3 regions of the Arthrobacter sp. CC3 genome follow, and region 1 is predicted to be linked to each of the others. Evidence: riboswitches for the same ligand, from Rfam matches in the RefSeq annotation. Region 1 holds a riboswitch; each other region holds the start of a gene.
The links. A riboswitch is a leader RNA that binds a small molecule or an ion and turns the genes downstream of it on or off. The one in region 1 is predicted to bind thiamine pyrophosphate.
Positions count from the first base shown of each region.

Region 2: linked by a shared signal. The riboswitch ahead of thiO (glycine oxidase ThiO) and the one ahead of PV761_RS09415 (bifunctional hydroxymethylpyrimidine kinase/phosphomethylpyrimidine kinase) in region 1 are both predicted to bind thiamine pyrophosphate.
Region 3: linked by a shared signal. The riboswitch ahead of PV761_RS17140 (ECF transporter S component) and the one ahead of PV761_RS09415 (bifunctional hydroxymethylpyrimidine kinase/phosphomethylpyrimidine kinase) in region 1 are both predicted to bind thiamine pyrophosphate.

Region 1 is NZ_JARCCY010000012.1:53,246-62,875, reverse strand. Features, by position in the region: gene PV761_RS09440 (Mur ligase family protein) at 1-204, shown strand, start outside; gene PV761_RS09435 (DUF4233 domain-containing protein) at 207-650, shown strand; gene ndk (nucleoside-diphosphate kinase) at 689-1,108, shown strand; gene PV761_RS09425 (vitamin K epoxide reductase family protein) at 1,193-1,864, opposite strand; gene PV761_RS09420 (Rne/Rng family ribonuclease) at 2,334-5,702, shown strand; TPP riboswitch at 5,834-5,931, shown strand; gene PV761_RS09415 (bifunctional hydroxymethylpyrimidine kinase/phosphomethylpyrimidine kinase) at 5,914-7,503, shown strand; gene rplU (50S ribosomal protein L21) at 7,827-8,135, shown strand; gene rpmA (50S ribosomal protein L27) at 8,196-8,459, shown strand; gene obgE (GTPase ObgE) at 8,576-9,630, shown strand, end outside.
Region 2 is NZ_JARCCY010000008.1:46,612-56,241, reverse strand. Features, by position in the region: gene PV761_RS06635 (TetR/AcrR family transcriptional regulator) at 1-476, shown strand, start outside; gene PV761_RS06630 (DUF3107 domain-containing protein) at 528-752, shown strand; gene PV761_RS06625 (hypothetical protein) at 799-1,101, shown strand; gene PV761_RS06620 (4a-hydroxytetrahydrobiopterin dehydratase) at 1,108-1,773, opposite strand; gene PV761_RS06615 (thiazole synthase) at 1,801-2,619, opposite strand; gene thiS (sulfur carrier protein ThiS) at 2,625-2,861, opposite strand; gene thiO (glycine oxidase ThiO) at 2,858-4,195, opposite strand; TPP riboswitch at 4,182-4,301, opposite strand; gene thiE (thiamine phosphate synthase) at 4,328-5,008, shown strand; gene PV761_RS06595 (ferritin-like fold-containing protein) at 5,009-5,683, opposite strand; gene PV761_RS06590 (RNB domain-containing ribonuclease) at 5,725-7,200, shown strand; gene PV761_RS06585 (DEAD/DEAH box helicase) at 7,500-9,227, shown strand; gene PV761_RS06580 (site-specific DNA-methyltransferase) at 9,236-9,630, shown strand, end outside.
Region 3 is NZ_JARCCY010000031.1:15,025-24,654, forward strand. Features, by position in the region: gene PV761_RS17110 (nuclear transport factor 2 family protein) at 1-176, opposite strand, end outside; gene PV761_RS17115 (hypothetical protein) at 258-581, opposite strand; gene PV761_RS17120 (glutamate--cysteine ligase) at 610-1,836, opposite strand; gene PV761_RS17125 (UDP-N-acetylglucosamine 1-carboxyvinyltransferase) at 1,909-3,432, opposite strand; gene PV761_RS17130 (energy-coupling factor transporter transmembrane component T) at 3,538-4,341, opposite strand; gene PV761_RS17135 (ATP-binding cassette domain-containing protein) at 4,338-5,981, opposite strand; gene PV761_RS17140 (ECF transporter S component) at 5,998-6,630, opposite strand; TPP riboswitch at 6,704-6,846, opposite strand; gene PV761_RS17145 (DUF4235 domain-containing protein) at 6,997-7,260, shown strand; gene mnhG (monovalent cation/H(+) antiporter subunit G) at 7,285-7,743, opposite strand; gene PV761_RS17155 (monovalent cation/H+ antiporter complex subunit F) at 7,733-8,011, opposite strand; gene PV761_RS17160 (Na+/H+ antiporter subunit E) at 8,008-8,553, opposite strand; gene PV761_RS17165 (Na+/H+ antiporter subunit D) at 8,550-9,630, opposite strand, start outside.

The DNA.
Region 1 (9,630 bases):
CCGGCCGAGGACCTCGCTGAAATCGCGCTGGACCTGGGCTTCGGCGAGGACAACATCCACGTTGCCGAAAAGCTCGACGACGCCCTGGAATGGGCCGTTGAGCACGCCGAGTCCAATGAGGACCTGGCCGGCGGCGTCCTGGTGACCGGCTCCATCACGCTCGTGGCGGAAGCCCGGATCCTGCTCGGAAAGGCGGATGCCTGACCATGGCCCGACTTACAAAAGCGCAGCGGGAGTGGCGTCCGGGGATGCCCAAGAAGCGGCGCTCCACCAAGGTCATGTTCGCCTCCACGGTCCTGGTTCTGGAAGGGTTCGTTGCGTTCTTCGCCACGCTGGCCGTCTTCGGCCTCCGCCGCGACGAGTTCCCGCCCGCTGTAATCCTCTCCGTGGGCATCGGCCTGAGCCTGGTGCTGGTGTTCACCTGTGCTGTGCTGTCCAAGCCGTGGGGTGTTGCCCTGGGCTGGATCCTGCAGCTCGTCCTGATCTTCGCCGGATTCATCGAACCCATGATGTTCGTTGTGGGGATCCTCTTCGCCGTGGCCTGGTGGTACGGCATCCGGACCGGCATTCGGATCGACCGCGAGGCCGCGCAGCGCGAACGTGAACAGGCCGAATGGGAAGCCGCCCACCCCGACGTCGAAACCAACTAGACTAATTTCGAACCCCCACCAACCACATTGGAGCAGCTGTGAGCATTGAGCGCACCCTCGTCCTGATCAAGCCCGACGGCGTGACCCGCAACCTGACCGGCGCCATCCTTGGCCGGATTGAAGCCAAGGGCTACACCCTGACCGAGCTCAAGAAGGTCGACGCCAGCCGCGAACTGCTGGAGCAGCACTACGAGGAGCACGTGGGCAAGCCGTTCTACGAGCCGCTCGTGGAGTTCATGCTCAGCGGACCCGTTGTCGCCGCCATCTTCGAAGGCCACCGCGTCATTGAGGGCTTCCGTTCCCTCGCCGGCACCACCGACCCGACGACGGCGGCGCCCGGCACCATCCGCGGCGACTTCGGCCGCGACTGGGGCCTGAAGGTCCAGCAGAACCTGGTCCACGGTTCCGACTCGGTCGATTCCGCCGAACGCGAGATCAAGATCTGGTTCCAGGACTAACAGCCACCAGCGCGAACGTACAGTTGAGGCCCCCGTTTCTTCGGAAAGGGGGCCTCAACTGCACGTTCGCGCTTTTTCTTTGGCCTAGTAGCCGGATGTCCCGACGAAAACCTGGATGAAGGCGAAGAAGATCGTGGCGATCACGGCCACGTACAGCAGGGCCGTGACAATCCAGCCGGAGTCGCCGGCGATCTTCGCGGGGCCTGCCGGCAGCTTGATCACGCCGTGTGCGATGTTCCGGACCGTGGTCCACACAAAGAGCGGAATCATCGCGGCCCAGACAACCATGCAGAACGGGCACAGGATGTGGATGGAATACAGCGCCTGCGACCACAGCCATACCACGAAGGCAAAGCCAAGCGTCACGCCGGCCTGCAGGCCGAGCCAGTACCAGCGGGCAAACTTGGCGCCGGAGAGAACCGCCATGCCGGTGGTGATCACGATGGCGAACGCCACGATGCCGATAAACATGTTGGGAAAGCCGAAGAGGGAACTCTGCCACGTCTGCATGACGGCTCCGCAGGAGACCCACGGACTGATGTCGCAGGCCGTGACATGGTTGGGATCCTTGAGGACTGCGAGCTTCTCCAGGACCAGGGCCCCGGAGGCGAGCCAGCCAATGACGCCGGTGATGACCAGCAGCCAGCCAAACGGTTTGTCCCGGGTCATGGGAGGCAAGCCTTCCCGGGCCGCTGAACGTTCGCGGAGGTCACCGTCCACCAAGTCGTTCTGCATGGAATTGGAGATGCTGGGCATGGGATGTCGCGTCCTTTTTCTAGAGGGCTCCTCGCCCTGATTGTAACGCCGGAGGCTGGACTGGCCCCACAGACTCCTCCCCGCCGCTCGTTGATCGTGGGTCGGATCGCGCCGCTTCCGCGTTGATTGACTGAGCGTATGAGAGAATGAAGCTGGCTGGAATACGATCCACATTCGAATTTCAGTCCGGTGGCTTGTTTGTAAGATCGCCAATGATGAGCAGGGCATGCTCCGGATCCACGATAGATCCCGGACTACCTGCAATGCCATTGGACGGCACCTGGTTGTGGCTTTGAGAACAACGGGTTTCAGAACAACGCTACCGGCCCTCCAGGGCTGCCGCACCCCACTGCCGGTGCGAACCTGAGGGTATCCAATTGACTTCTGTCAACGCCTGCGGGTTTTGACAATATGTGCCCCAATGGGTGCCGGATGTGGCGGTGCGTCAGGGGCAGGAGTGTCGCCACATATGGATAATGACCAGGTCCAAGCCGTTAATGAAGAAACCGCTGCTAGCGAAGAGGCAGTAGCGCCCCCAGCGCCCAAGCGGGCGGTCCGGACACGGCGCAAAGTTGTCCCCAGGGCTGAAGCCATCGAATCGGAGCCAGCCCGGGCGGAGACCCCTGCCGCAGAAGCCCCGGCAGCCGACGCCGCTGCAGAGGAAAAGCCGCCGGCGCGCCGCAGCCGTTCACGGAAAAAGGTGGAGCCCGCTGAGCCGCTTCCGGTATTCGCCGATGACGCGTCGGTGACGGTTGCTGCAGAGCAGGTTGAAACCGGGCAGGGTGAAGCCGGGCAGGCACTTGAGGCGCCGGCAGAAGCCGCCGTCGTCGAAAAGCCTGTCCGCCGCCGTGCCTCACGCGCCAAAGCCCCGGCCAAAGCCGCCGACGTCCAGCCGGCCGCTGAGCCTGCCGCCGCCACGGAAGCCGCGCCCGCTGCCGAATCCGTAGCAGCAGAACCCGCAGCAGCAGCAGAACCCGCAGCAACAACTGAACCGGCAGCAACCGAACAAAACGTGGCCGCCGCCGGCCAGGAACCCGCCGCTCCCGTAACTGCCGAGCCGGAGCAGCCTGCAGCGGCTGAAGCCGCCAGCCCCGTCGGTGCGCTCTTCCTCGAACCCGGCGCTGTCACCTCCATGATTTTCCAGGCACCGGACCTGAGCGCCGTGGTCCGCCCGGCAGCCGCGCCTGCCGCGGCCAAGGAAAGCGACGAGGAGACGGAGGACGAGGGCGAGGATGTCGACGCCGGTGGCTCGCGCCGCCGTCGAAGCCGCGGACGCCGTGGCCGCAGCCGCGTAACCGACCGGGAATCTGCCCGCGAATCCGAGGCTGGCGAAGGCGCCGGGGACGAGGACGCCGATGAGGAGTCCATCGTTACCGCGGACGACGGCGTCACCTCCCGCCGCCGCCGCCGCCGCCGCCGCGGCGACCAGGACCTTGAGCTCACTGGCGGGGGAGACGATGACCCGCCCAACACCGTGACGCGCGTCCGTGCGCCCCGGGCCATCAGCGAGGCGCCCGCTAACAACCGCGTCACGTCCGTCAAGGGCTCCACCCGGCTTGAGGCCAAGAAGCAGCGCCGCCGCGAATCCCGCGACACCGGCCGCCGCCGCACCGTGATTACCGAGGCGGAGTTCCTGGCCCGCCGCGAATCCGTGGACCGCCAGATGATCGTCCGCCAGCGCGATGACAGAATCCAGATCGGCGTCCTGGAAGACGGCGTCCTGGCCGAGCACTTCGTTTCCAAGACCCAGCAGGACTCCCTGATCGGCAACGTGTACCTGGGCAAGGTCCAGAACGTCCTGCCCTCCATGGAAGCCGCATTCGTGGATATCGGACGCGGCCGCAACGCCGTGTTGTACGCCGGCGAGGTCAACTGGGACGCCGTCAACCTTGAGGGCAAGCAGCGCCGGATCGAGAACGCGCTGAAGTCCGGGGACTCCGTATTGGTCCAGGTCACCAAGGACCCGGTCGGCCACAAGGGCGCCCGCCTGACGAGCCAGATCTCCCTGCCCGGCCGCTACCTCGTCTACGTTCCCGGCGGTTCCATGACCGGGATCTCCCGCAAGCTTCCCGACGTCGAGCGCAACCGGCTCAAGCGGATCCTGAAGGACCGCCTCCCCGAAGATGCCGGCGTTATTGTCCGCACGGCCGCCGAGGGGGCGTCCGAGGAAGAGCTGACACACGACATCAACCGCCTGCGCGCCCAGTGGGAAGGCATCGAAGGCCAGGCCACGTCCACCAAGATCCTTGCGCCGGAGCTGCTCTACGGCGAACCGGACCTCACCATCAAGGTGGTCCGCGACGTCTTCAACGAGGACTTCTCCAAGCTGATCGTTTCCGGCGAGGAAGCCTGGGACACCATCGAGGCGTACGTCACGTACGTGGCTCCGGACCTGGTGGGCCGGCTCGAAAAGTGGACCAAGGACACGGACATCTTCGCGGCCTGGCGGATCGACGAGCAGATCCACAAGGCCCTGGACCGCAAGGTCTTCCTGCCTTCCGGCGGCTCCCTGGTGATCGACCGCACCGAAGCCATGACCGTGGTTGACGTCAACACCGGCAAGTTCACCGGCAGCGGCGGCAACCTTGAGGAAACCGTCACCAAGAACAACCTGGAAGCGGCCGAGGAAGTGGTGCGCCAGCTGCGGCTCCGCGACATCGGCGGCATCATCGTCATTGACTTCATCGACATGGTGCTCGAATCCAACCGCGACCTTGTGCTTCGCCGCATGGTCGAGTGCCTCGGACGCGACCGGACCAAGCACCAGGTTGCCGAAGTCACCTCGCTGGGCCTCGTGCAGATGACCCGCAAGCGCATGGGCACCGGGCTCCTGGAAGTCTTCGGCGAGCAGTGCGAGGCATGCGCCGGCCGCGGCATCGTCACCCACGACGAGCCCGTGGAACACCGCCGCGCCAACGTTGTGGCCGCCGAACACCACGTGCCGCGGACGGAAACCCAGCAGCCACCCCGTACGGAGCGCAAGAGCCGCCGACGCGGCAAGGGCGGCCAGCCGTCTTCCGAGGCTGCTCCGCTGACGCCGGCTCCTGTGCACCACGAGCCCACCGACGCCGAGCGCCATGCCAAGGCTGAAGCGACCCGCGTGGCGCTGGCCAACATCGCAGCGGCAGCGCATGCTGCCCACCTCCACGATGCCGAGGCCGGCCATGCAGCCCCTGCGGCCGCGGCCGCAGCAGCACAGGCAGTAGGCCAGGCACTGGCAGCCCAGGCACAGGGCGCCCAAGCCCCGGCCGGGCAGGCAGGAGCGCCCGCGCGGCCGGCTCCGACGCAGGCCACCCCGTCTGCACCCGCTGCGGCCCGGCCCGCGAAGGTGTCGGAAACCGAGGTGGCGGCTGCAGGGCGGCCGGCAGCGGTCCTGACCTTTGGCGGCGAAAAAGTGGCACTGCCGTTCGTAGAGCACGCCGGGGAAGCTCCTGCCTCCGGACCGGCACTGACCCTTGACCGCCTGGCCGAAGCTTTCGCCCACCTTGGTGAGCCTGCCGCGGCAGAGACTCCGGCATCACCGGTTGAACCGCAGGCACCGGCGGTCCAAGAACCTGCAGCGCAGGCACCGGCGGTCCAGGCTGTTGAAGCCGACTACACCGACCACACCGCGGTGCAGGGCCGGGCCCGCCGTCCCCGCCGCAACCGAAGCGCGAGCCGTGCCCAGGGCGCAGCGAACGAGACGTCCGTGGAACACCACGAGACTGCCCCGGTTGCCGCATCAGGGCACACGCACGAAGCCAAGGCACCTGAGCCGGCGAAGAAGGATGCGCCCGCCAAGGCGCCGGCCAACGAGCCGATCATCCTTGGCGTGGGGGTCCCGGCCTCGGAACTCTGAGCCAACGAGCTTTGATCAGGCCAGGCTCTGGTTCAGCCAGCTGACACCGCGGGTGCGGCCCGGGACAGGCGTAGCAATACGCGTGTTTCGGGCCGTGCCCGCGAGTTCGTTGCGGGGAAAAGCTAGGCTAGGGGACTGACACGGGGTGCCGCGCACAGGGCCGGCTGAGATCCAGACCCGTTGAACCTGTCCGGTTAGCACCGGCGAAGGGATGTCTCCTTTGGCTTCATCATTCCTGCCCACTCCTGCCACCCCCGTAGCGCCTGCACCGGGAGGCGGCCCGCTGCGCAGCACGCCGCGGGTGCTGGCCATCGCCGGTTCCGATCCGTCCGGCGGGGCGGGAATCCAGGCGGACCTCAAAAGCATTGCCGCCACCGGGGGATACGGCATGGCTGCCATTACCGCCCTGACGGCACAGAACACGCACGGTGTCCGGGCGGTCCACGTTCCGCCGGCCGGCTTCCTGACTGCGCAGCTAGAGGCCATTAGCGACGACATCAGCATCGACGCCGTGAAAATCGGCATGCTGGGCGACTCTGCGGTGATAGCCGCCGTCCGCAGCTGGCTGGAGAAAGCCCGTCCCGCCGTCGTGGTTCTTGACCCCGTAATGGTCGCCACCAGCGGGGACCGGCTCCTGCAGGAGGCTGCCGAGGCCGAGCTGCGGGAACTGCTGCCGCTGGCCGACCTCATCACGCCGAACCTGGCCGAACTGGCGATGCTGCTCAACGAGCCACTGGCGGACAACTGGGAAGCGGCACTCGGCCAGGGCAAGCGCCTCGCCGCGCAGGCCGGCACCACCGTGCTGGTCAAGGGCGGACACCTCGACGGCGGCGAATGCCCCGACGCCCTCGTCAACACTGAAGGACTGCTCGCCCAGGACGTTGTGGTGGTCCCCGGCGCGCGGATCGACACCAGGAACAGCCACGGCACCGGCTGTTCCCTGTCCTCGGCCATGGCCACCGCGCAGGCAAGGCTGGGGGATTGGGAGGCATCCCTGCGGGCAGTGAAGCCGTGGCTGCAGGGAGCGCTCAGGGAAGCCGGAGCGCTGGAGGTGGGAACGGGCAACGGCCCGGTGCACCATTTCCACCATCTGGCGCCGAAGGGCCAGGATGCGCTGGCCGCAGGGGAGTTCGCCGCGGCGCTCCGGCAGGACGCCGGAGCGGACCTGGATGACATCTACGGGCTGGACTTCATCCGCGGCCTCGCCGACGGCTCCCTTACCGAGCAGCACTTTGCGTATTACCTTGCCCAGGATGCCATCTACCTGAACGGCTATTCCAGGGTTCTGTCCCGTGCCGCCGCCATTGCCCCCACCGAGGCCGAACAGCTCTTCTGGGCCCGCTCGGCGCAGCAATGCCTGGAAGTGGAGTCCGAACTGCACAGGACGTGGCTCAGCACCCGGAACGTGGACGCCGCCCTGGGACCGGTCACCAAGTCCTACGTGGACCACCTGCTGGCCTCATCTGTTTCCGGAAGCTATGGAGTGCTCGTGGCCGCGGTGCTGCCGTGCTTCTGGCTTTACGCCGAGGTGGGTGCCACCTTGCACGGTCAGTTCGAGGCGGCCGGGTCGCCGTCGGGCCATCCCTACGCCGAGTGGCTCCGCACGTACGCCGACGAGGAATTCGCCGCCGCCACCAGGGAGGCAGTGCGTATCACCGACGACGCCGCACAGGCTGCCTCTGCAGCAGAACGGCAGGCCATGCGCCTGGCCTTCCGGCAGTCGTGCCGCTACGAGGTGGACTTTTTCGACGCGCCGCGCGTGCATGCTGCACCGCAAAGTGTTCCGGAGCCGGTAAGGTAATGGGGCACGGTTCCGGAAGTCGTTGCAGCGGCAGTCTGTATTGCACAGAGTGGCGCCTATCACGTACTACCGTCGGAGCCAGCCTCATTTGCGGCCGAAGGCAAAATTAGCGTAGTCTAGATCTTCGGTGCTTACGCCAACACTTGGGTTATGACCCCGGAACAGTCTGTTTGGAATGACAAGCGGAATGGTTCGTGGGATAACTCATGGGTTCCCCCGGGGAATCCACCGGCGTTGAGGCACAGCGTGAGCCAGGCCAAACAATTGGACCCAGGTTCCGCACGCAAATCTAGTAATAAACGTCGAGAGAAGTGAGTTCCCCAGTGGTGTACGCGATTGTCCGCGCAGGCGGCCGCCAAGAGAAGGTTTCCGTTGGAGACTTCGTTACCCTGAACCGCGTCCCCGGTGGAGCCGGCAGCACCATTGAGTTGCCCGCACTGCTCCTGGTAGACGGTGACAAAGTCACGTCTGCCGCTGCGGACCTGGCCAAGGTAACGGTTACGGCTGAGATCCTCCAGGACCTTCGTGGTCCGAAGATCGTCATCCAGAAGTTCAAGAACAAGACCGGGTACAAGAAGCGCCAGGGTCACCGTCAGGAACTGACCAAGGTCAAGATCACCGGTATCAAGTAACCTTCCGTTACTTTCAGGTTTTCAGCAGATTCCCCAGAATTTTTAAGGCAGGCATTTCAAATGGCACATAAAAAAGGCGCGAGCTCCACTCGCAACGGTCGTGACTCCAACGCCCAGTACCTCGGCGTCAAGCGCTTCGGCGGCCAGGTAGTTTCCGCAGGCGAGATCATCGTCCGCCAGCGTGGCACCCACTTCCACCCGGGCGCCGGCGTTGGCCGTGGCGGCGACGACACCCTGTTCGCCCTGACCCCCGGCGCTGTCGAATTCGGCACCCGCCGCGGCCGTCGAGTCGTGAACATCGTTGCTGCTGCAGCTGCAGAGTAACAACAAGATCTAAACCGGTGGAGCGGGCCATGATGGCCCGCTCCACTGTTCTTTTAACCGCATTACAATCAATTTGGGCGTCCAAGACGGTCAGGTTAAGCACAGAGGAGATTCACGTGGCGAGCTTTGTAGACCGGGTAGTACTGCACGTATCCGGCGGTACCGGCGGTCACGGCTGTGTCTCCGTCCACCGCGAGAAGTTCAAGCCCCTGGGCGGTCCGGACGGCGGAAACGGCGGCGACGGCGGCGACGTCATCCTGCGCGTTGACCCCCAGACCACCACGCTGCTGGACTACCACCACGCGCCGCACCGCCACGCCACCAACGGCGGACCCGGCATGGGCGACTGGCGCGGCGGCAAGAACGGCGAAACCCTGATCCTTCCCGTTCCGGAAGGCACCGTCGTCAAGACCAAGGACGGTCGCGTGCTGGCCGACCTCGTCGGCGAAGGCACCGAGTTCATCGCTGCCGCCGGCGGCCCCGGCGGGCTCGGCAACGCCGCACTTTCCTCGCAGAAGCGCCGCGCCCCGGGCTTCGCGCTGCTCGGCATCGAAGGCGAATCCAGCGACATCGTCCTGGAACTGAAGTCCATTGCGGACATCGCCCTGGTGGGCTTCCCGTCCGCCGGCAAGTCCAGCCTGATTGCCGCCATGTCCGCGGCACGCCCGAAAATTGCCGACTACCCCTTCACCACGCTCATCCCCAACCTGGGCGTCGTCCAGGCCGGCGACGTGCGCTTCACCATTGCAGACGTCCCCGGCCTCATCGAGGGAGCCAGTGAGGGCAAAGGCCTGGGCCACCACTTCCTGCGGCACGTGGAACGCTGCGCCGCGCTGGTTCACGTCCTGGACTGCGGAACGCTCGAGGCTGACCGCGATCCGCTGTCCGACCTCGCCATCATCGAAGCCGAGCTCGAAAAGTACGCGGTTGACATGAGCTACGCCGGCAGCGACGGCGAAGTCGTCCCGCTCAACCACCGGCCGCGCCTGGTGGCCCTGAACAAGGTGGACCTGCCGGACGGCAAGGACATGGCCGAATTCGTCCGGCCCGAGCTTGAGTCCCGGGGCTACCGCGTGTTCGAAATCTCCGCCACGAGCCATGAAGGCCTGCGCCAGCTTGGCTTCGCCATGGCGGAGATCGTCAAGGCCGCCCGGGACGCTGTGGCCGCCAC
Region 2 (9,630 bases), on a different contig from region 1:
ACGTCAGCAAGCCGGTGCTGTACCAGCACTTCCCTTCCAAGCGCGAGCTCTACCTCGCCCTGCTGGACAGCCACCTCAGTGCCCTGACCGAGTTGATGATGGGGGCGCTGAATTCCACCGACGACAACGACGAACGTGTCCAGGCGGTCATGCGGGCCTATTACCGCTTTATTGCCAGTGACGACCAGGCACACCGCCTGGTCTTCGAATCAGACCTGATTAATGACAGCGACGTCAGCTCCAGGCTCGAAACATTCAACAAGGCTTTTGCCGATGCCATCGCGCGGGTCATCGCCGAGGACACCAAGCTCCCCATGCTGGAGGCCCAGCTGCTGGGGCGCGGACTCGCCGGAATGGCGCAGGTCAGCGCGCGTTACTGGCTCGAAACCGACGGAAACCTGGACCTCGATGTGGCCAGCGACCTGATCTATCGTTTAGCTTGGCGCGGAATCTCCCGCTTTCCCAAGGAAACCTAGACTACAAATAGAGAACACCTTTAGAACTTTGATTGGCTGGGAGGCCTCGCTGTGGAAGTAAAGATCGGCATTCAGAACATCGGCCGCGAAATTGTGCTGGAATCGGCTCAGGATGCTGACGCTGTTGCAAAGCTCGTCGAGGAAGCCATCGCCAAGGGCTCCGAGCTTCGCCTGGCTGACGAAAAAGGCCGTGTGGTCATCGTTCCCGCCAACGTCCTGGGCTACGTCGAAATCGGGGCAGAAGAAGCCCGCCGCGTCGGTTTCGGCCAGCTCTAGGCCCCCGCTTAGCCCAACCCGCCCCGCAGCAAGGAGTTCGCCGAAAATGCTTTCCCTGGTCATCGTGGCCCTGGTCACCGCTGCCGCAGGCTTTGTTGTCTGGGCCAACGACCGGCGCCACGCGAAGTACGGCATCGCCATGCCGCCGGGCGTCTCCGTCGCCGTGGGGATGCTGAGCTGGATCATCTTCATGGCAGCGGGGCTTGGCTACCAGCCCGGCCTGACGTGGATTCCGTGGGTTCTGCCCATGGTCCTGGGCACCGGGGCGGCACTCGCCGCCGCGGTGTACCTGGGCCGCAAGCGCACCCTGCATGACACGAGGCAGCTGACGGCCGCCCTCAGGCTCTAGCCGGAGCTACAGATCCGGTTCGTGCCCTTCCTCGGTGCAGAGGCACAGCCGGTTTCCCTGAGCATCCGTGACCACCACCCAGTTGGGTGCGTGGTCACGGTTCATTAAGGCCCCTGTGGCGGCTGTTTTCTCCAGTGCCGGGCCGGATTCCGCCTTGCTGCGGTGGATGTCCAGGTGGAAGCGGTTCTCGTTCGGGGCGGGCGTTTGCTGGAACCAGACTCCGGGGCCGCGGCCGTAGGGGTCAACCAGGTCGCCGTACCGGCCTTTCCGGTAGCCAAGGGCAGTCCGCCACACCTCGGAAATCTCGTCGGGGTTTGCCGTGTCGATGGCGATCTCCACCGTCCGGTACAAGCCGGGTTCCACGGCCGCCGAGGCCGCAGCGGCCGCCAGGCTCACGGCCGCAGCTGCGGCGACGTCACGCTCCGTCACCTCCGTGCCGGCGTCGTGCGAGGTGAAGCGGATGAACACCCTGTTGTAGCGCCAGTCCAGGTCCGGGTGGTGGTTTTGTTCCTCAGCAAGGCGCCCGACGGCGGCAATCAGGTCAAGCGCTCCGGCCGCCGTCGGCGTCTTGAAAACGGTCACCAGGCCGCCCAGCCGGTACCTCCAGTCGGGCAGGTCCGCCAGGGCGGCGTCGATCCGGGCTCGGGTCAGAACATCTTCCTTGCCGGTCACCGCTGGCTCCTTGCATGGTTCGGACTGCTACAGGAACTCCGCCCGGCCTTCCATGGCGGACGAGGCAAGGGCGTGTTCGCGGCGCGGAATCCGGCCGGCCGCCTTCGCCAGCCTACCGGCGATGACAGCGTGTTTGAAGGCCTCTCCCATCATCGCCGGGTTCTGCGCCCGGGTCACTGCGGTCGCCAGCAGCACGGCGTCGCAGCCCAGCTCCATGGCCAGGGCCGCGTCGGACGCCGTACCGATGCCGGCGTCCAGCACCACGGGAACGGATGCCCTGGAAACGATGAGCTCGATGTTGTGCGGGTTCAGGATGCCCAGGCCGGTGCCGATGGGCGATCCGAGCGGCATGACGGCCGTGGCTCCGAGGTTCTCCAGCCGCAGGGCCAGCACGGGATCGTCATTCGTGTAGGCGAACACCTTGAACCCGCGGTTGACCAGTTGTTCGGTGGCGTCCACCAGCTCAACGGCGTCCGGCAGGAGGGTGTGTTCGTCGGCAATCACTTCAAGCTTCACCCAGTCCGTTTCCAGGGCTTCCCGCGCCAGTTCCGCAGTCATGACGGCGTCGCGTGCCGTGAAGCAGCCCGCCGTATTGGGCAGCACCCTGATGTTGTGGTCCACCAGGAGCTGGAACAGCGAACCCGTTTCCGCCGGGGAGTAGCGGCGCATGGCCACGGTGGTCAGCTCCGTGCCCGACGCGATTAGAGCCGCCCCCAGGCCGTCCAGGCTGGGCGCGCCGCCGGTGCCCATGATCAGCCGTGATCCCAGGTGGACACCGTCCACGATGAAGGGGTCCGCCGTGTGCTGTGCGGTCCCTGCCGCGCCGGCAACCGTAGTTCCTGCCATGATGCTCAACCTCCCTGTACTGCGGTAACGAGTTCGACGTCGTCGCCCTCGGCGAGCGCCGTGACGAACCACTGGCTGCGCGGCACCACCTCGGAGTTCCGGGCCACTGCGACGCCCAGTTTCCGACCGTCGGCGGCCTGCCCGCTGGGGGCGAGGTTCCTGCCCGTGACCTGGCTGATGAGGGTGGTGACGGACGCGCCGTCCTCCACCGCATGGACGGTGCCGTTCAGAGTGATGTTCATGCTGTTTCCTTGTTCGGGTCAATTGTGACGATGTTCAGTGGCGCTGCCGGCGTTCCCGGCGTCGGCGAGGGGACGGAAAACCGGTCGGGCCGGAAGGGCGCCCAGCGGGGATCGGCGTTGCCGTCCATGAGCTGCCTGCAGATGGACCCCGCCGCAGGAGTGAGCAGGACACCGTGCCGGAAGAACCCGGTGGCAATGATCAACCCCTCGACGTCGCCGCCGGTTCCCGCGGCGGCTACGCGCCCCAGCAGGGGCGCGTTGTCCGGTGTTCCCGGACGGGCCCGCGCCGTGGCTTCCAGGAGTTCCAGTTCGGCGACGGCCGGAACCAGCACCTGCGCGTCACGGAGCAGCTGGTAGACGCCGCCGGCGGAAACAGCTGAACGGGCCGGCGTTGCGTGTTCGGTTCCAAGGCCGGCAGCCTCTGCCCCCGGGAGGGCGTCTTCACGCTGGGTGGCCCCGATCACCACGGTTCCGTCCTGCCGGGGCACGATGTAGACGGGAACCCCATGGACCATGCCGCGGACGGTGGATGTCAGCAGCGGCCGCAGGTAGGCGGGGACCCGAAGGCGCAGGATGTCGCCGTACACCGGGCGGAGGGGCAGCTTCAGTCCCGCCGGCAACCCGTTGAGGGCCGCAGACTCCAGCCCGTTGGCAATGATCGTCTCCCCGGCATGCACCGCACCTCCCCCGGCCAGGCTGACGCCGCTGACCCGCCCGTCCGCCCACAGCAGGCCGTCCGCCCGCCGGCGCACGGCGGAACCTGCCAGCGACTCGGCGATCAGGGCAAGGAGCTTGCGGGGATCCACCTGGTGGTCCGCCGGGATGTCGAAGGCACAGGAGATTCCGGGGCTCAGCAACGGTTCCCGTGCCCGCGCCTCCCTGACAGTCAGCGGTTCCACCGTGAGGCCGCTCGACAGCTGGACGCCGCGCAGGTCGGCGAGCGCCCGGCGGTCGGCGGCGTCGGCACCCACGGCGAGGGTCGACGTCGTGAGGTAGCCGGTGTCCGGGCCGCCGCTGCCGGATTCCCCGGGTTTCCCCCGGGGTTGAAGGCTCGCGGCAAAGCCGGGCCACAGCGCGGAGGAGTGAAGCATGAGCTCCAGGAGGTCCTCCTCCTGGTAGTGGAGTTCGCTGACCGGTGCCAGCATGCCGGCGGCGGCCCAGCTCGCTCCGGTGCCGGGCGCGTCATCGATGAGCACCACGGACCGGCCCGACTGCCGGGCCTCCCAGGCGATGCCGTGGCCGATGATTCCACCGCCAACCACGGCGACGTCGGCGCTGATGTCGCGGCTGCGCGCGGCGGGGCTGCCCGTTGGGGATTGCGGGGTCATTGTCATCCTTCCCTACGCCGGTACTAACCGGATCAGGTCAAGCGGTCGGCTCTGACGCCCTCTCAGCCCTGCAGCTTTGTGACAGCTGCCGCGGGCTCCCGCGGTACTCCCCCAGTTTAGGGGAACTAGGCTGGTGCCATGACCGAGCAAGCTCTCCTCACTGACGCCCGCCTGTACCTCTGCACCGACGCCCGCACGGATCGCGGCGACTTCGAAGACTTCGTCGATGCCGCCTACGCCGGCGGCGTCGACATCATCCAGCTCCGCGACAAGAACCTGGAGGCAGCCGAAGAACTCGAGCTTCTTGATGTGCTGCAGTCCGTTGCGCGCCGCCACGGACGCCTCTGGTCGGTCAACGACCGCGCGGATGTCGCCTCGCTCTCCGGCGCACCGGTGCTGCACATCGGGCAGAAGGATCTTCCGCTGGCGGCTGCCCGGAAGTTCCTCGGCAACGACGCCGTAATCGGCCTGTCAACGCACGGCACCGAACAGATCGACGCCGCGGTGGCCGCCTCCCGCGGTACCGGCGGGCTGGACTACTTCTGCGTGGGGCCGGTCTGGGCCACGCCCACGAAGCCGGGCCGGGCCGCCGTCGGCCTCGACCTGGTCCGCTACGCGGCCCGGGCCAGCGGCAACGAAACAGCAGGCGGGACCACGGTCCCGTGGTTCGCCATCGGCGGCGTTGACCTGGGCAACGTCGAGCAGGTGGTGGCTGCAGGGGCGCAGCGGATCGTGGTGGTCCGCGCCATCACCGAGGCTGACGACCCCGCCGCAGCCGCGCGGTCACTGCTCGAAGCGCTCGACGCCGGCGCATCCTGACTACCCGGTCAGTCCGAGCTGCGTCATCCGCTTGGAGTGGTTTTCCGCCAGCCCGGCGATCAGGCCGCTGACCAGCTCCTTCGCCGCGGCGGTGTCCTCACCGCCGATCAGGTTTCCGGGGAACGCGTGCTCGTAGCTGACGCGCTGTGCCTGGGTCAGGGCTTCGCCCAGCAGCCGCCTGCCCCAAAGCGCCAGCCTGGAGGCGAGCCTGGGATCATCGGCGAGGGCGCCCTTGAGCCGGTCGCGGAGAACCTCCGTCGTTTCATCGGAGGCCTGGATCTGTTCGATGAGCTCCCGTGTATCGGCGTCGACGTAGTGTGAGATGGCCCGGTAGAAGTCGGCGGAGACCGTGTCGATGACATAGGCCTTCATCAGCGATTCGAACCAGTCGGCCGGGCGTGTCCGCGAGTGGAAATAGTCCACTGCCGGCTGGAACGGCAACATGGCGTCCTCGGCGTCGAACCCCCTGGCCTCGAGCCTGGCGCTCACCAGTTCGTAGTGCCGGAACTCCACTACGGCGATCCTGCCGAGCACGGCACGGTCGTGGAGGGTGGGTGAATAGCGCGCGTCGGCGGCAAAACGCTCAAAGGCCGACAGCTCGCCGTAGGCCATCATTCCGAACAGGTCTGTGACGAAGCGGTTGTAGCGAGCAGTGTCAGCCGAGGTTGAGCTCATCGTCCAAGACTAATGGCGGAAATGGAGCTAACCTGACTTTCGTGTCCCATCATCGCCTGACTCCAAGTGTCCACGAACAGACCAACCGGCTGGCCGACGCGCTGAACGCGCTCCGCACGGAGTTGGAACTGCCGGGGCCTTTCCCTGACGATGTCCTGCAGGATGCGCTGGCGGCCATTGCGGAACACAAAATGCCGGACCTGGACCTTACGGATGTGGGCTTTGTGACCATAGATCCGGCGTCGTCCACGGACCTGGACCAGGCCCTGTTCATCGAGCGGTCCGGCGACGGATACAAGGTGTTCTACGCCATCGCCGATGTGCCGTCCTTTGTGGCACCGGGCGGGGCGCTGGATGCCGAAACCCGCCGCCGGGGGCAGACGTTCTACGCCCCGGACGGGCGGATTCCGCTGCACCCGGAAGTCATCAGCGAAGAGGCAGGCAGCCTGCTGGCCGGCCAGTTGTGCTCCGCTTTCGTCTGGGAGTTCGACCTGGACGAAGCAGCCCGCGTGCAGTCGGTGCTGGTGCGCCGCGCCAAAATCCGGAGCCGTGCCAAGCTCAGCTACAAGGGCGTCCAGGCCGAACTCGACGCCGGCACTGCCGCCCCCGTCCTGCAACTGCTCAAGGAAGTAGGGCTCAAGCGGGTGGAACTGGAGAGGCTGCGCGGCGGAGCCAGCCTGAACATGCCGGAACAGGACATCGAACAGCTGCCCGACGGCGGCTACCGCATTGTGGCTGCCCCGTCCCTTCCGGTGGAGGACTGGAACGCCCAGATCTCCCTCATGACCGGCATGGCCGCGGCGGACCTCATGCTCGAAGGCAAAGTGGGCATCCTGCGGACCATGCCGTCCCCCGATGAACGCTCGCTCCTGCACTTCAAGCGGCAGACCAACGCGCTCGGAAAGCCCTGGGACGGCCGGGCCAGCTACGGGGAATACCTGCGCTCCCTTGATCCCACCGACCCCCGGCAGCTGGCCATCCTGCACTCCGCCGGCATGTTGTTCCGGGGCGCCGGCTATACGCCCTTCGACGGCACCGTGCCGAAGGACGCCATCCAGTCCGCAATCGGAGCTGCCTACGCGCACACCACGGCCCCGCTGCGGCGCCTGATTGACCGTTTTGTCCTCGTGATCTGTGAGGCCCTGAGCAACCGGACCGCTGTTCCCGGCTGGGCCCGTGACGCCCTGCCGTCCCTGCCGGAGATCATGGCGGCCTCGGACCAGCTGGCAGCAAGGATGGAGCGGCTGGCCCTGGATACGGTGGAGGCCGCCCTCCTCGTCAACCACATCGGGCAGGAGTTCGACGCCGTGGTCATCTCCGGGTCCAAACCGGGCAAGACGAACGGAAACGGCGGCGGCAACGGCAACGGCAACGGACCGTCCGGCATCATCCAGATCGCGGACCCCGCGGTGACGGCCAGGTGCCCCGGCGAACTCGAATCCGGCACCACTGTCCGGGTCAGGCTGATCTCCTCGGACATCGACACACGCGAGATCCGGCTGGAGCTGGTGGAGTGATTGAGGATTGACTATGGGCCGTGCCCGGGGCGTCAGTCGGTGATGGTTGCGGTCAACAGCTAGACTGAAGGGGTAGTAATGGATGCCCGGTCGTTGATTTCCATGATTTTTGAATTCAACAAGCCCGCCCCTACGCGATCTTGAGATACACCCGTTGGTCCCCAGTGCCAGCATTTAGATAGCCCGCGATCGGCTTCCACTGGATTTGCTTGCGCGCCTGAGCGTGCTCCGGAACGGCCTTGCGGCCGGCCCCGTTGAGCAAGCAGCGCCAATGCCCAAATGAATAAGGAAACTCCCCTGTGAGTGAATTGCACACGCACCAACTTCTGACCGACGACACCGGCACCGAATCGATCGAGCCGGAAGAGACCATCATCTCGGACGAAAAACCGCACGAGATCGAGGAAAAAACCTTCGCCGACTACAACGTCCGCGCCGACATCGTCGAGTCCTTGGCCGACGCCGGAATCACCCACCCCTTCCCCATCCAGGCGATGACCCTGCCCGTGGCCCTCGCCGGCCACGACATCATCGGCCAGGCGAAGACCGGTACCGGCAAGACCCTGGGCTTCGGCATCCCCGCGCTGCAGCGCGTGGTGGGGCGCGACGACCCCGGATTCGACAAGCTGGCCGTCCCGGGCGCCCCGCAGGCCCTGGTGATCGTTCCGACCCGCGAACTCGCCGTCCAGGTGGCCAAGGACCTGGAAAATGCCGCGAAAAAGCGCAATGCCCGCATTGCCACCATCTACGGCGGCCGCGCCTATGAGCCGCAGGTGGAAGCCCTGCAAAAGGGCGTCGAAGTTGTTGTCGGTACCCCCGGCCGCCTGATCGACCTGTACAAGCAGAAGCACCTGAGCCTGAAGAACGTCAAGATCGTCATCCTCGATGAGGCCGACGAAATGCTGGACCTCGGCTTCCTGCCGGACGTCGAGACGCTGATCGCCGGAACCCCGGCCGTCCGCCAGACCCTGCTGTTCTCGGCCACCATGCCCGGCCCGGTCATCGCCATGGCCCGCCGCTACATGACCCAGCCCACCCACATCCGTGCTGCTGACCCGGACGACGAGGGCCTCACCAAGCGCGACATCCGCCAGCTGATCTACCGCGCCCACAGCATGGACAAAGTCGAGGTCGTCGCCCGCATCCTGCAGGCCCGCGGACGCGGCCGCACCATCATCTTCACCAAGACCAAGCGCACCGCCGCCAAGGTGGCCGAGGAACTGGTGGACCGCGGCTTCGCCGCCGCCGCCATCCACGGCGATCTCGGCCAGGGCGCCCGCGAACAGGCACTGCGTGCCTTCCGCAACAACAAGGTTGACGTCCTGGTGGCCACCGACGTCGCCGCCCGCGGCATCGACGTCGACGACGTCACGCACGTGATCAACTACCAGTGCGTGGAGGACGAAAAGATCTACCTGCACCGCGTGGGCCGCACCGGCCGCGCCGGCAACAAGGGCACTGCTGTGACCTTCGTTGACTGGGACGACATGCCCCGCTGGGGCCTGATCAACAAGGCGCTGGGCCTGAGCTACCCGGAGCCGGTGGAAACCTACTCCTCCTCGCCGCACCTCTACGAAGAGCTGGACATCCCCGAAGGCACCAAGGGCCGCCTGCCCCGCGACAAGCGCGTCCTTGCCGGCGTCGACGCCGAAGTCCTGGAGGACCTGGGAGAGACCGGCAAGAAGCCGGGGCGCAGCAGCTCCAGGGACAGCGGCCGGGACACCGCCCGTGGCGGAAACACCGGAGGCGGGCGCGACAGCGGCCGCACCGGCAGCAGGACCCCGCGCCGCAGTGGCGCCGAAGCCGGCGGACGCTCGGGTGAGCGCCGCCGTCGTCCCGCCGAAACGGACGCCGCCGCCCCGGCCGAGGCTCCGGCCCAGGCCCCCGTCTCGGCACGGGCAGCTTCAGCCAGCGCCCCGGCCGAGGTGGACCGGGCAACCCGGGCCCGGCGCCGGACCCGCACCCGCCGCCGCAACGGCGAGGTGGTTGCCGGCGGCGACTCGCAACCAAGCGGCGCCGAGGCCTAACCCCCTCAATGACTGACACCGTCTGGGCGCCGGACGGCAGCAACCTGGTGGTACACGCGGACAACGCCGAGTACCTCCCCACGCTGCCGGACGGCGCCTTCACACTCATCTACGTCGACCCGCCGTTCAACACCGGCCGCGCCCAGAGCCGGCAGCAGACCACCATGGTGCGGAACGCGGACGGCGGCGGCGACCGCGTGGGTTTCAAGGGCCGCTCCTATGACACGATCAAAGGCGCCCTGCACAAATACGACGACGCCTTCAGCGACTACTGGTCGTTCCTGGAACCCAGGCTCGTGGAAGCGTGGCGGCTGCTGGCCGACGACGGCACCCTCTACCTCCACCTGGACTACCGGGAAGTGCACTACGCCAAGGTGATGCTGGACGCCATCTTCGGCCGCGA
Region 3 (9,630 bases), on a different contig from region 1:
TCCCCGAAATAGGCCAGGATAGCGTCGCGTCCCTCCTTCTTTCCGGACAGCACGCCATCTCCGGCGACGTGCCAGACTGCGTCCTCCGCGAACAGTCCGCCAAGGGTTGCCATGTCGCCTGCGCTGAAGGCCTCGTATCCGCGCCGGACCAGCTCAACATTCTCCTGGGTTCCCATTTCTGGCACCTTCCCGTCTTCGTCGTCGGGTAATTCTCGGACGTTTCAAGGCTATTCCCGCGGAATTTGATTGTCGATGAGTCAGGTGTCGAGCTCCCAGTGCAGGCGGATCGCTTCGGCGATGGGACCGGCCGCCACGTCCACGGTGAAGGCCACCGGCGCGGTTCCGGTCTCTTCAATGACGGTGTCGTGGTAGACCCGGCCGCAGGCAGGGCACAGCGTGTAAAGGTCCTCGTCCCCGGGCCACGCCGCGAGTCCCTCCGGCACGGGAGTGCCCTCGCCAAGGTGGACGGGCATGCCTTCGGAGTTGGCCTGGATCAGCCCCTCGTCGCTGACGGTGTTTCCGCAGACACAGGTGATGGTGGTGACATCATGGCCGGCGACTGTGGCGAATTCGGTTTCCATGGCGCGCTCCGGGGTAGTAGGAACCTGATCAGGACTGGCGGACGCGCAACAGCACCGGCGCCTGCTCGCGCACGGTGATGGCTTCAGCCTGGCGCATGCTGACGTCAACGGCATGGGCCACCACCGCGGCCAGACCGGCGGCGACGTCCGAGCTGGCCGCCAGGCCCTCCTGCATGGCACGGCGCTGCTGTTCCGAGCCGGTGCCCCGGTCGATGATCCTGCGGGCACCTTCCCGGGCCAATTCCAGCTCGCCCTGTTCGGCCAGGACCGGCGCCACGTAGTCCACCAGCGCCTCCACCACTTCCTCGGCGGGAGCGGGACGGAAGGTGCCAAAATCGAGCAGGTCTCCCCGGAGCCCGCAATTGCTGGCCTGCCACGCCGCCATCTTCAGGAGCACTGTGGGCACGGGGGCAGGGTCCACACCGGCCCGCCATTCCCTGCTGGCCGATTCCACCAGGCCGCGCACCAGGACGGCGATCAGGGCCGCGTCTTCGGCATGCAGGCAGACGTCCGCCACCCGGACTTCCACGGTGGGGTGGTTCCGGGAGAGCCTCGCGTCGAAATAGATCATGCCTTCATCCAGCAGCACGCCGCTGTCCAGCAGCCGGGTGACCACGCGGCGGTACATGGAGTGGGTCCCGAAGATCTGGGACGGGCCCGACGTCGGCCAGCGGTTCCAGGCCTGGGTGCGGTAGCTTTCGAAACCGGTCTCCACACCGTTCCAATACGGCGAATTCGCGCTGAGTGCCGTGAGAACCGCCAGCTTGTCCCGGATCCGGTCGATGACGGCGACGCCTTCCTCCGGCGATTCGACGAACGTGTGGACGTGGAAACCGCAGGTCAGCTGCTCATGGACGGTGAGTCCGAAGCGCTCCTGCATGGTGGCGTAGCGGGGATTCGGCGTGGTGTGCGTCGTGGAGGCAATCGGCGATGTTGCCAGAGCGGCCACGCGCGCATGGTGTTTCTTCGCGGCGCTGTCCGCCAGGGCACGCCCCTGGCGGATCTGCAGCAGCAGCTCCTCATAGTCCAGGCACGGGCGCGTCTGTGTCTCGATCTGCTCAAGTTTCAGCTCGGCAGTCAGCCCGGTGTCGCCGTCGTTACGGGCTGGGTCGTGCGGATCCGGAATCCGCGGTTTGTCCGGAGCGTCGTCGGCAGCGAGCTTCCGCCCTGTCAGGAGGGCGTCCGCCAGCGCCAGCGGCTCCCCGGTCACGGGGTCCACAATCAGCAGCTCTTCCTCAACCCCGAAAGTTCGCATGCATACATTGTGCCCCCGTGACGCGCGGTTAGACAGGCGCCGTCAGAGAGCCCTTATTGGGCATGGAACCGCTCAGTCCTGGAAGTACTCGATCTTGGCGCCGATGGTGTTGAGCCGCTCGGCCAGGTCCTCGTACCCGCGCTCAATCACGTAGATGTTTCGCAGCTCCGAAACCCCGCGGGCGGCCAGCATGGCCAGCAGGATGCACGCGGCCGGGCGGAGGGCCGGCGGGCAGCCCACTTCGGCTGCGCGCCACCGTGTGGGTCCGTTGACGTAGATCCGGTGCGGATCCAGCAGCTGGACGCGGGCTCCGAGCTTGTTCAGCTCGGTCAGGTAGATGGCGCGGTTCTCGTAGACCCAGTCGTGGATCATGGTCTGGCCTTCCGCGTTGCCGGCAATGACGGCGAAGAAGGGAAGGTTGTCGATGTTCAGGCCGGGGAACGGCATGGGGTGGATCTTGTCCGTGGGGGCATGCAGCGCGGAAGGTTTCGTGGTGACGTCCACCAGGCGGGTGCGGCCGTTGCGGGCAAAGTATTCCCCGGAGATCTCCAGTTCCTGGCCCATCTGCTCCAGGGTGGCGAGTTCGATCTCCATGAATTCAATGGGAACCCGGCGGATGGTGACCTCGGAGTTGGTCACGATGCCGGCGGTAATCAGGCTCATCGCCTCGATGGGGTCCTCGGAGGGGAAGTATTCGATGTCGACGTCGATGGACGGCTGCCCCGTGATCTTGAGGGTGGTGGTCCCAACGCCGTCGATCTCCACTCCCAGGCCCTGCAGGTAGAAGCAGAGGTCCTGGACCATGTAGTTGGGGCTGGCATTGCGGATCACCGTGGTGCCGCGGCGGTGGGCGGCCGCCATGATGGCGTTTTCGGTAACCGTGTCACCGCGTTCGCTCAGCACAAAGGTGCGGTTGTCGCCGTCGGCCGGGGGTGCCTGCACGGAATAGAAGCCGGACGTGGCTTCCACCGACAGGCCGAACTGGCGCAGGGCCTGCATGTGGGGCTCCACGGTGCGGGTGCCCAGGTCGCAGCCGCCCGCATACGGGAGCCGGTACTCGGCGGATTCGTCCAGGAGCGGCCCCAACAGCATGATCACGCTGCGGGTGCGGCGGGCCGCCTCCACGTCCATGGAGTCGAGGTCCAAAACGGCGGGTCGGCGGATCTGCAGATCGTTGGCATTGAGCCAGGTGCATTCGACGCCGATGCTGGTGAGGACCTCCACGATCCGGTTCACTTCCTCGATCCGGGCCAGCCGGCGCAGCGTGGTGGTGCCGCGGTTGATGAGGCTCGCGCAGAGGAGGGCCACGCCGGCGTTCTTGCTGCTGTTGACGTCCACCGAACCGGACAACGTGCGGCCGCCTTCCACCCGGAGGTGCGTCATCTGCGGCCGGCCCACCTTGACGATGCTGCGTCCCACAATCGCCTCGAGCCGCTGGATCATCTTGAGGCTGAGGTTCTGCTTGCCCTGCTCCATCCGGGCGATGGCGCTCTGGCTGGTGCCCAGCTCGCCGGCAAGCTGCCCCTGGGTCCAGCCCTTCTCGGTGCGGGCATCGCGGAGCAGCAGGCCTACGTGTTCAGCAGTCTCTTGAGTCATAGGACGAAAATATCACCCATGAGCTATTAGTCGACGCGAAACGCCGGAAACTGCAGTTGAAGTCACAGATTATCCACTTCGTGCGATATATCGGTGACGTGCGGCCTATTTCTGCTCGAGGAACACCATGTTCCACGTCCCGGCGCTGACCGCCGCCCATACAGCCGCGACCGCAATCAACAGCCCGCCGAGGACCACCCAGACGTCCAGGATGCTGTACGTGGACTCCCGCGCCCACGTCCGCTGCGCACCGCCAAAGCCCCGCGCCTCCATGGTGACCGCCAGCCGTGAAGCCCTGCGGATGGCCTGCACCAGGAGCCCGAAGCTCTGTCCGAGCGTTGCCCGGAGTCGCTGTGCAGGCGTTCCGTGCGAACCGACGCCGCGGGCACGCCGGGCCATGCCGATGGTCTGCCATTCCTCCGCCATCAGCCCCACGAGCCGCATGGCGGCCAGCGTGCCGAGGACAAAGCGGTGCGGCAGCTTCGCCTTCTGGGCCAGTGCGTCCGCCAGGTCCGTGGGATCCGTGCAGCTCATCAGCAGCACCGCAGGGAGGGCGATCGCCAGTCCCCGCAGCAGGAATCCCAGCCCCAGCTCCAGCGACCCTTCGCTGATGGACCAGATGCCGACGTCGAGCAGGACCGTTCCGGTGTCCGGCGCCAGGATCGAGGTGCTCCAGCCGCCCAGTGCCGCCGCCAGGATCAGCGGCCAGCCACGCTGCCAGAGCAACGCGACGGTCAGTCCGGCCAGCGGAAAGAGCAGCAGTTCGAAGGCCAGGGCCACCGAGGCGGACACCCAGTCGATGGACAGCGCCAGCACCACGGTCATCAGCATCACGACCGCAAACTTGGCCAGCGGATTGGCCCGGGTGAGCAGGGCGTGGTTCGCGTTCAGGGTCAAGGCTTCCCTCATGGTGCTGCCACCTCCGGGTTGCGCAGGCCGGGTTCCTGCCCGGCGAGTTTGAGTTCGGGCGCACCAAGTTTCAGCTCGGTGCCGCCCAGGACGTCGCTGAATTCCTGGTCGTGGGTCACGGACACCACGGCGGTGCCGGCGTCGAGCAGTTCCGACAGGAAGGAGGCCAACTCCGCCCAGGTGTTTGCGTCCTGGCCGAAGGTGGGCTCGTCCAGGATCAGCACCCGGGGGTGGGCGGCCAGCACGGTGGCGACGGACAGCCGGCGCTTCTCCCCGCCCGAGAGAGTGTAGGGGTTGGCGTCCACGAGTTTAGTCAGCCGGAGGCGCTCCAGGAGCTCGTCCACGCGTTCCTCACCATGGCCAAGATGCCGCGGACCGAACATCAGCTCATCCAGCACCCGGCCGGTGACGAACTGGTGCTCCGGCTCCTGGAACACGGTGCCGATCCTCGCGATCAGCTGGTCCGCTTTCCACTTGTACGGATCAATGCCGGCGCCTTCGCTGAGGTCCACCGTGGCGGAAACCGTGCCGGCCACCGGGCGCAGCAGCCCGGCGAGGGTCAGGGCAAACGTGGACTTGCCGGAACCGTTGGGGCCTGTGATGGTCAGCGCCTGCCCGGCCCGGACCTGCGCAGTAATGTCCGACTGCACCGGGACAGGCGGGATGGATTTGAAGCGGCGCCGGCGGGGACGGTCGCGGGAAACGGCGAGGTGCTCCGCAGCCAGCAGGAGGTTCCCGTTACCGGGCCCGCCCGCACCGGGCAGCCCCGCACCGGGCAGCCCCGCGGCATCCGGCCCCGCGGCACCGGAACGTGCGCGGGTGGCGGGCACATACCCGGGCACCCAGACGCCGGCGGCCACGAGCATGTCCCGGGCCTGGTCCAGGACCTGGTCCGGCGGCCCGTCCAGGAGCACGGCGGAATCCGTGGCCGATCCAGGCTGCAGCACCACGATCCGGTCCACCAGGTCTTTCCACACGCCCACGCGGTGTTCCACCACCACCAGCGTTGCCCCGGTTTTGTCCAGGCATCGGCCCACGGCGTCCCTGACCTCCAGGACCCCCAGGGGGTCAAGGTTGGCCGTGGGCTCGTCGAGGAGCAGCAGTCCCGGGCGCATGGCAAGGATGCCGGCAAGCGCAAGGCGCTGCTTCTGCCCGCCGGAGAGGGCCGACGTCGGGTGGTCCAGCGGCAGGTGGGCCAGCCCGACGTCGTCGAGAGCTTCTCCCACGCGCGTCCAGATGTCCGCACGGAGCACGGCCAGATTCTCGGCGCCGAAGGCGACGTCGTCCCCCACGCGGGACAGGACCACCTGCGTCTCGGGGTCCTGCTGCATCAGGCCGGCGCGGCCGCGCTGTGCACGCGGCGGGGCGCCGTCGATCAGGAGGGTGCCCGTCTCGTCCGAGTCGTCGGCGTCCGGCGTGCCTTCATGGTGGGCGCCGGCGTCGCTGTCGCCGAGTACCCCGGCCAGGGCGTGCAGCAGTGTTGATTTGCCCGCGCCGGAGGGGCCCAGCAGCAGCACGCGTTCGCCAGGCTGGATGTCCAGGTCCAGGCCGTGGACGGCGGGCTGGGACCGGCCGGCGTGCCGCCAGCCCCAGCCGCGTGCCGTGACCGCAGCCGGGCGGACGTTGTCCGAAGATGTCATGAGCGGGGTGCGTTCGTCAGGAAAAGACGGGCTCCGTTGCTGCCTTGCGGGAGGCAAAGGAGCTGAGCACACCGGTCCGGGCCAGGCCGCGGGTGGCGATCCAGGACAGCGCACCGGCAATAATGGCGCCGGAAATGGCGGTGAAAATGATGTAGGCCAGCTTGTCACCGGCCGCGTAGGCGACGTTCCAGCCCCACGGAGCGAACGAGTCGTTCAGGCCGCAGAAGAGGCCTGCACCGGCACCGGCCAGCAGCGAAACGGGCAGGTTGAACTTCTTGTACACGAACACCGCGAAGATGATTTCGGCGCCGAGCCCCTGCACGAAGCCGGAGAACAGCACGGAGGCACCGTACTGCGAGCCCATGATCAGCTCACCTGTGGCAGCCACTGTTTCGCAGAACAGTGCGGCTCCGGGCTTGCGGATGATTAGCATGCCCAGGACGGCGGGAATCATCCAGCCGCCGGCGATGAGGCCGGTCAGGGGCGGGTAAACGGCGTTCATGGCCGGGGTAACGGCGGCGGCGCCCTGGGACCAGGCCCAGAAAATGACGCCGCCGGCCACTGCGATCAACGCGGCAACCACAATGTCCACCACGCGCCAGCTGTACTTGCTGTGCGGCAACGCCTGCTTTGCAGAAATATCAGTCATGTCTTCCTCCTGAGGTACAGGAGGGGAGAGTGTTTCCCGGCAAGGGCCGCGGCTTCCGCCGCCTGCTGCCGGACACTCTGAGAACTCGACTCCCTTGCGCCGGTACTAACCGGATCAGGTTCGAGGGTCTGCGGCTGTCCGCACTCTCAGCGCCCGCCTCCGGTTCCCTGGACTGTTCCAGTGATGCCCGACGGCGACGCTCCCCTGTCGTATCAATTCGCCCTTGTGGGCGTGGACCAGTTTACACCCGCAGGCCCGCGAAATCCCGGGGCGGCTGTCACAATGCGCGGTGATGGGGGCGGCCTGATGCGGCTAGGCTAGGGGAAGCCCTGTTTCCGCCGTCTCCCACCTGTTAGGGGTACTGGAATGAGTTTTTTCATCAAGCTGCTTGGAACCGGAGTGAGCCTGCTGGCCGGATTTGCCGGCACGAAGGCCGTTGACGTCGTCTGGGAAAAGGTCACCGGACGCAAGCCCCCCAAGGGCGACAAGAACGACGTCCCCACCACCCTGCGCAGCGCCCTGACCTTTGCGCTGGTCTCGGCCGCTGTCAGCGCCATCATCCAGGTCCTGGCCAACCGCGGCACGCAGCGTGCCATCACCCGCTTCGCCAAGACCCAGGACATCGTCTAGGCCCAACCGTCCTGCGGGCCCCCGCTAGGCTGACGCGCCGTCGTCGGCGGGACCGTCGTGCGCTGCGCGCTCGTCTGCTTCCTGGCCGCCGGCGGCCCGCCCGTCGGCGGTCTTCTTGTCCGCCGCCTTCTGCACCACGGCCTCCAGTTCGTCCGTCGTCAGCAGCTCCCTGTGCAGGTGCTTGGTGCGGTAGCCGGCCCGGCCCACCATGTGCGCGGATACGGGAACGGTGAGGACCTGGAAGATCCACGCCACGAACAGTGCGGGCCACACCCACCAGGTCCGCAGCTGCAGGCCCACCGAGGCCAGCAGCAGGAAGAGGCCCAGCACCTGCGGCTTGGTGGCAGCGTGCATCCTGCTCATCAGGTCGGGGAAGCGCAACAGGCCGATGGCCGCGCCGAGGGACATCACGGCGCCCACCACCATAAAAACGGCAGACACGGCGTCGATGACGGTGTCCACGGCGGATGGTTCAGGATTCATTGGGTTGCTCCCGCCGGTCGGCCACGAAGCGCGCCACAGTCACGGACCCGATGAACCCGATGATGGACAGCGCCACCAGCAGCATCAGGTTGTTCAGGTGCCGGTTCACGGCCATATCGATGCAGAGCGTGGCACCGATGATGGCCAGGAGCACGTCCGAGGCCAGCACCCGGTCCAGCAGCGACGGGCCGATGGCGATCCGGACAATGGCCCCCGCTGCCGCCAGCGACAGGATCACGGCCGTTACGGTCAGGACGACTTCCATCATGCGCCCACCTCCTGTTTCAGTGCGGCCAGTTCTTCACGCGTGCCCATGATCCGGATCAGTGCCGCCTCGGCATCCCGGACTTCCTTGCGCAGGTTCACGATGTCCTCCCCGCTCCGCACGTTCAGCCCGTGGATGTAGAGCGTGGACGTGGAGCGGTCCACCTCCACCACTAGTGAGCCTGGAATCAGCGAGATGACGTGGCCGGTGGCAGTGACCATCAGGTCCGAATGGCTGCGGAGCTGGACGGCGACGACGGCGTTGGTCACCTTGGGCCCGCGGGCCACCGCCAGGTACAGCACCTGGAAACTGGCGGCCACCACTTTGCCCAGGAAAACGATGGCGAACGGGACTGCCCGCACGATGCTGAACCGGCCGCCCAGTTCCACCGGCGGCAGGTAGAACAAGCGCGCCACCACCACGGCGATGAGGGCTCCGAACAGGAGGTTCCCGGGGCTGAAGTCCTGCCAGAGCGCACCCCAGACAAACACCAGCCAGACGAGGAGGGGCAGTTCCTGCCGGATTGAGATCCGTCGGCGGTTCACTTCTGGACCTCCGGCTGCTGGCCCTCAGGCTGCGGGCTTTCCGGCTGCGGTTCCGCAGGTTCAGGCTGCGCGACCGGGGGCACCGGAGCGTTTTCGCCCAGCACCGCCTGGATGTAGGAACTCCTGTCCAGCATCTCCACGGCCGACTGGTCCGCCACCCGGAAGAGCGGCCCGGCGAAGACGGTGAGCGCCACGCCGAAGGCGACAAGCCCCAGGGTGGATCCCACCATGGTCCGCGGCAGCAGCGTGACGTTGCGCTTGCCCGCGCGGTCGCCGGTGTCGGAGTCCTCGGGGGCGGCCAGCAGCACGGGGTCGGGGTTCTCGGCGTCCTCGGGCTTGCGCCAGAACGCGCGGTTCCACACCCGGGCGATGGCCAGGAGCGTCAGCAGGCTGGTCAGGACGCCGCCGATCACCAGCGCGTAGGCCAACGGGGTGCCGAGCTGCACACCGGCCTGCAGCAGCCCGAGCTTGCCCAGGAAGCCGGAGAACGGCGGGATTCCGGCCAGGTTCATGGCGGGAATGAAGAACAGCAGGGCCAGGATCGGGGACAGCTTGGCCAGGCCGGCCACACGGTCGATCGAGGAGCTTCCGCCGCGGCGTTCGATCAGGCCGGTGACCAGGAACAGGCTGGTCTGGATAGTGATGTGGTGGGCCACGTAGAACACCGCCGCGCCAAGCCCTGCCACGGAGGACATGGCCAGCCCGAACACCATGTAGCCGATGTGGCTCACCAGGGTGAATGAGAGCAGACGTTTGATGTCGCTCTGGGCCAGGGCACCCAGGATTCCCACCACCATGGTCAGCAAGGCGGCCACCATCAGCGGGGTGTTCAGCGAGTCCCCGGGGAAGAGGAGCGTCTCTGTGCGCACCATCGCGTAGACGCCCACCTTGGTCAGCAGGCCGGCGAACACGGCGGTGACGGGGGCCGGCGCGGTGGGATACGAGTCAGGCAGCCAGAAGGACAGCGGGAAGACAGCCGCCTTGATGCCGAAGGCCACCAGCAGCATCACGTGCAGCAGCGTCCGCGTCCCGGAGTCCAGGTCTGCGAGCTTGATCGCGAGGTCCGCCATGTTGATG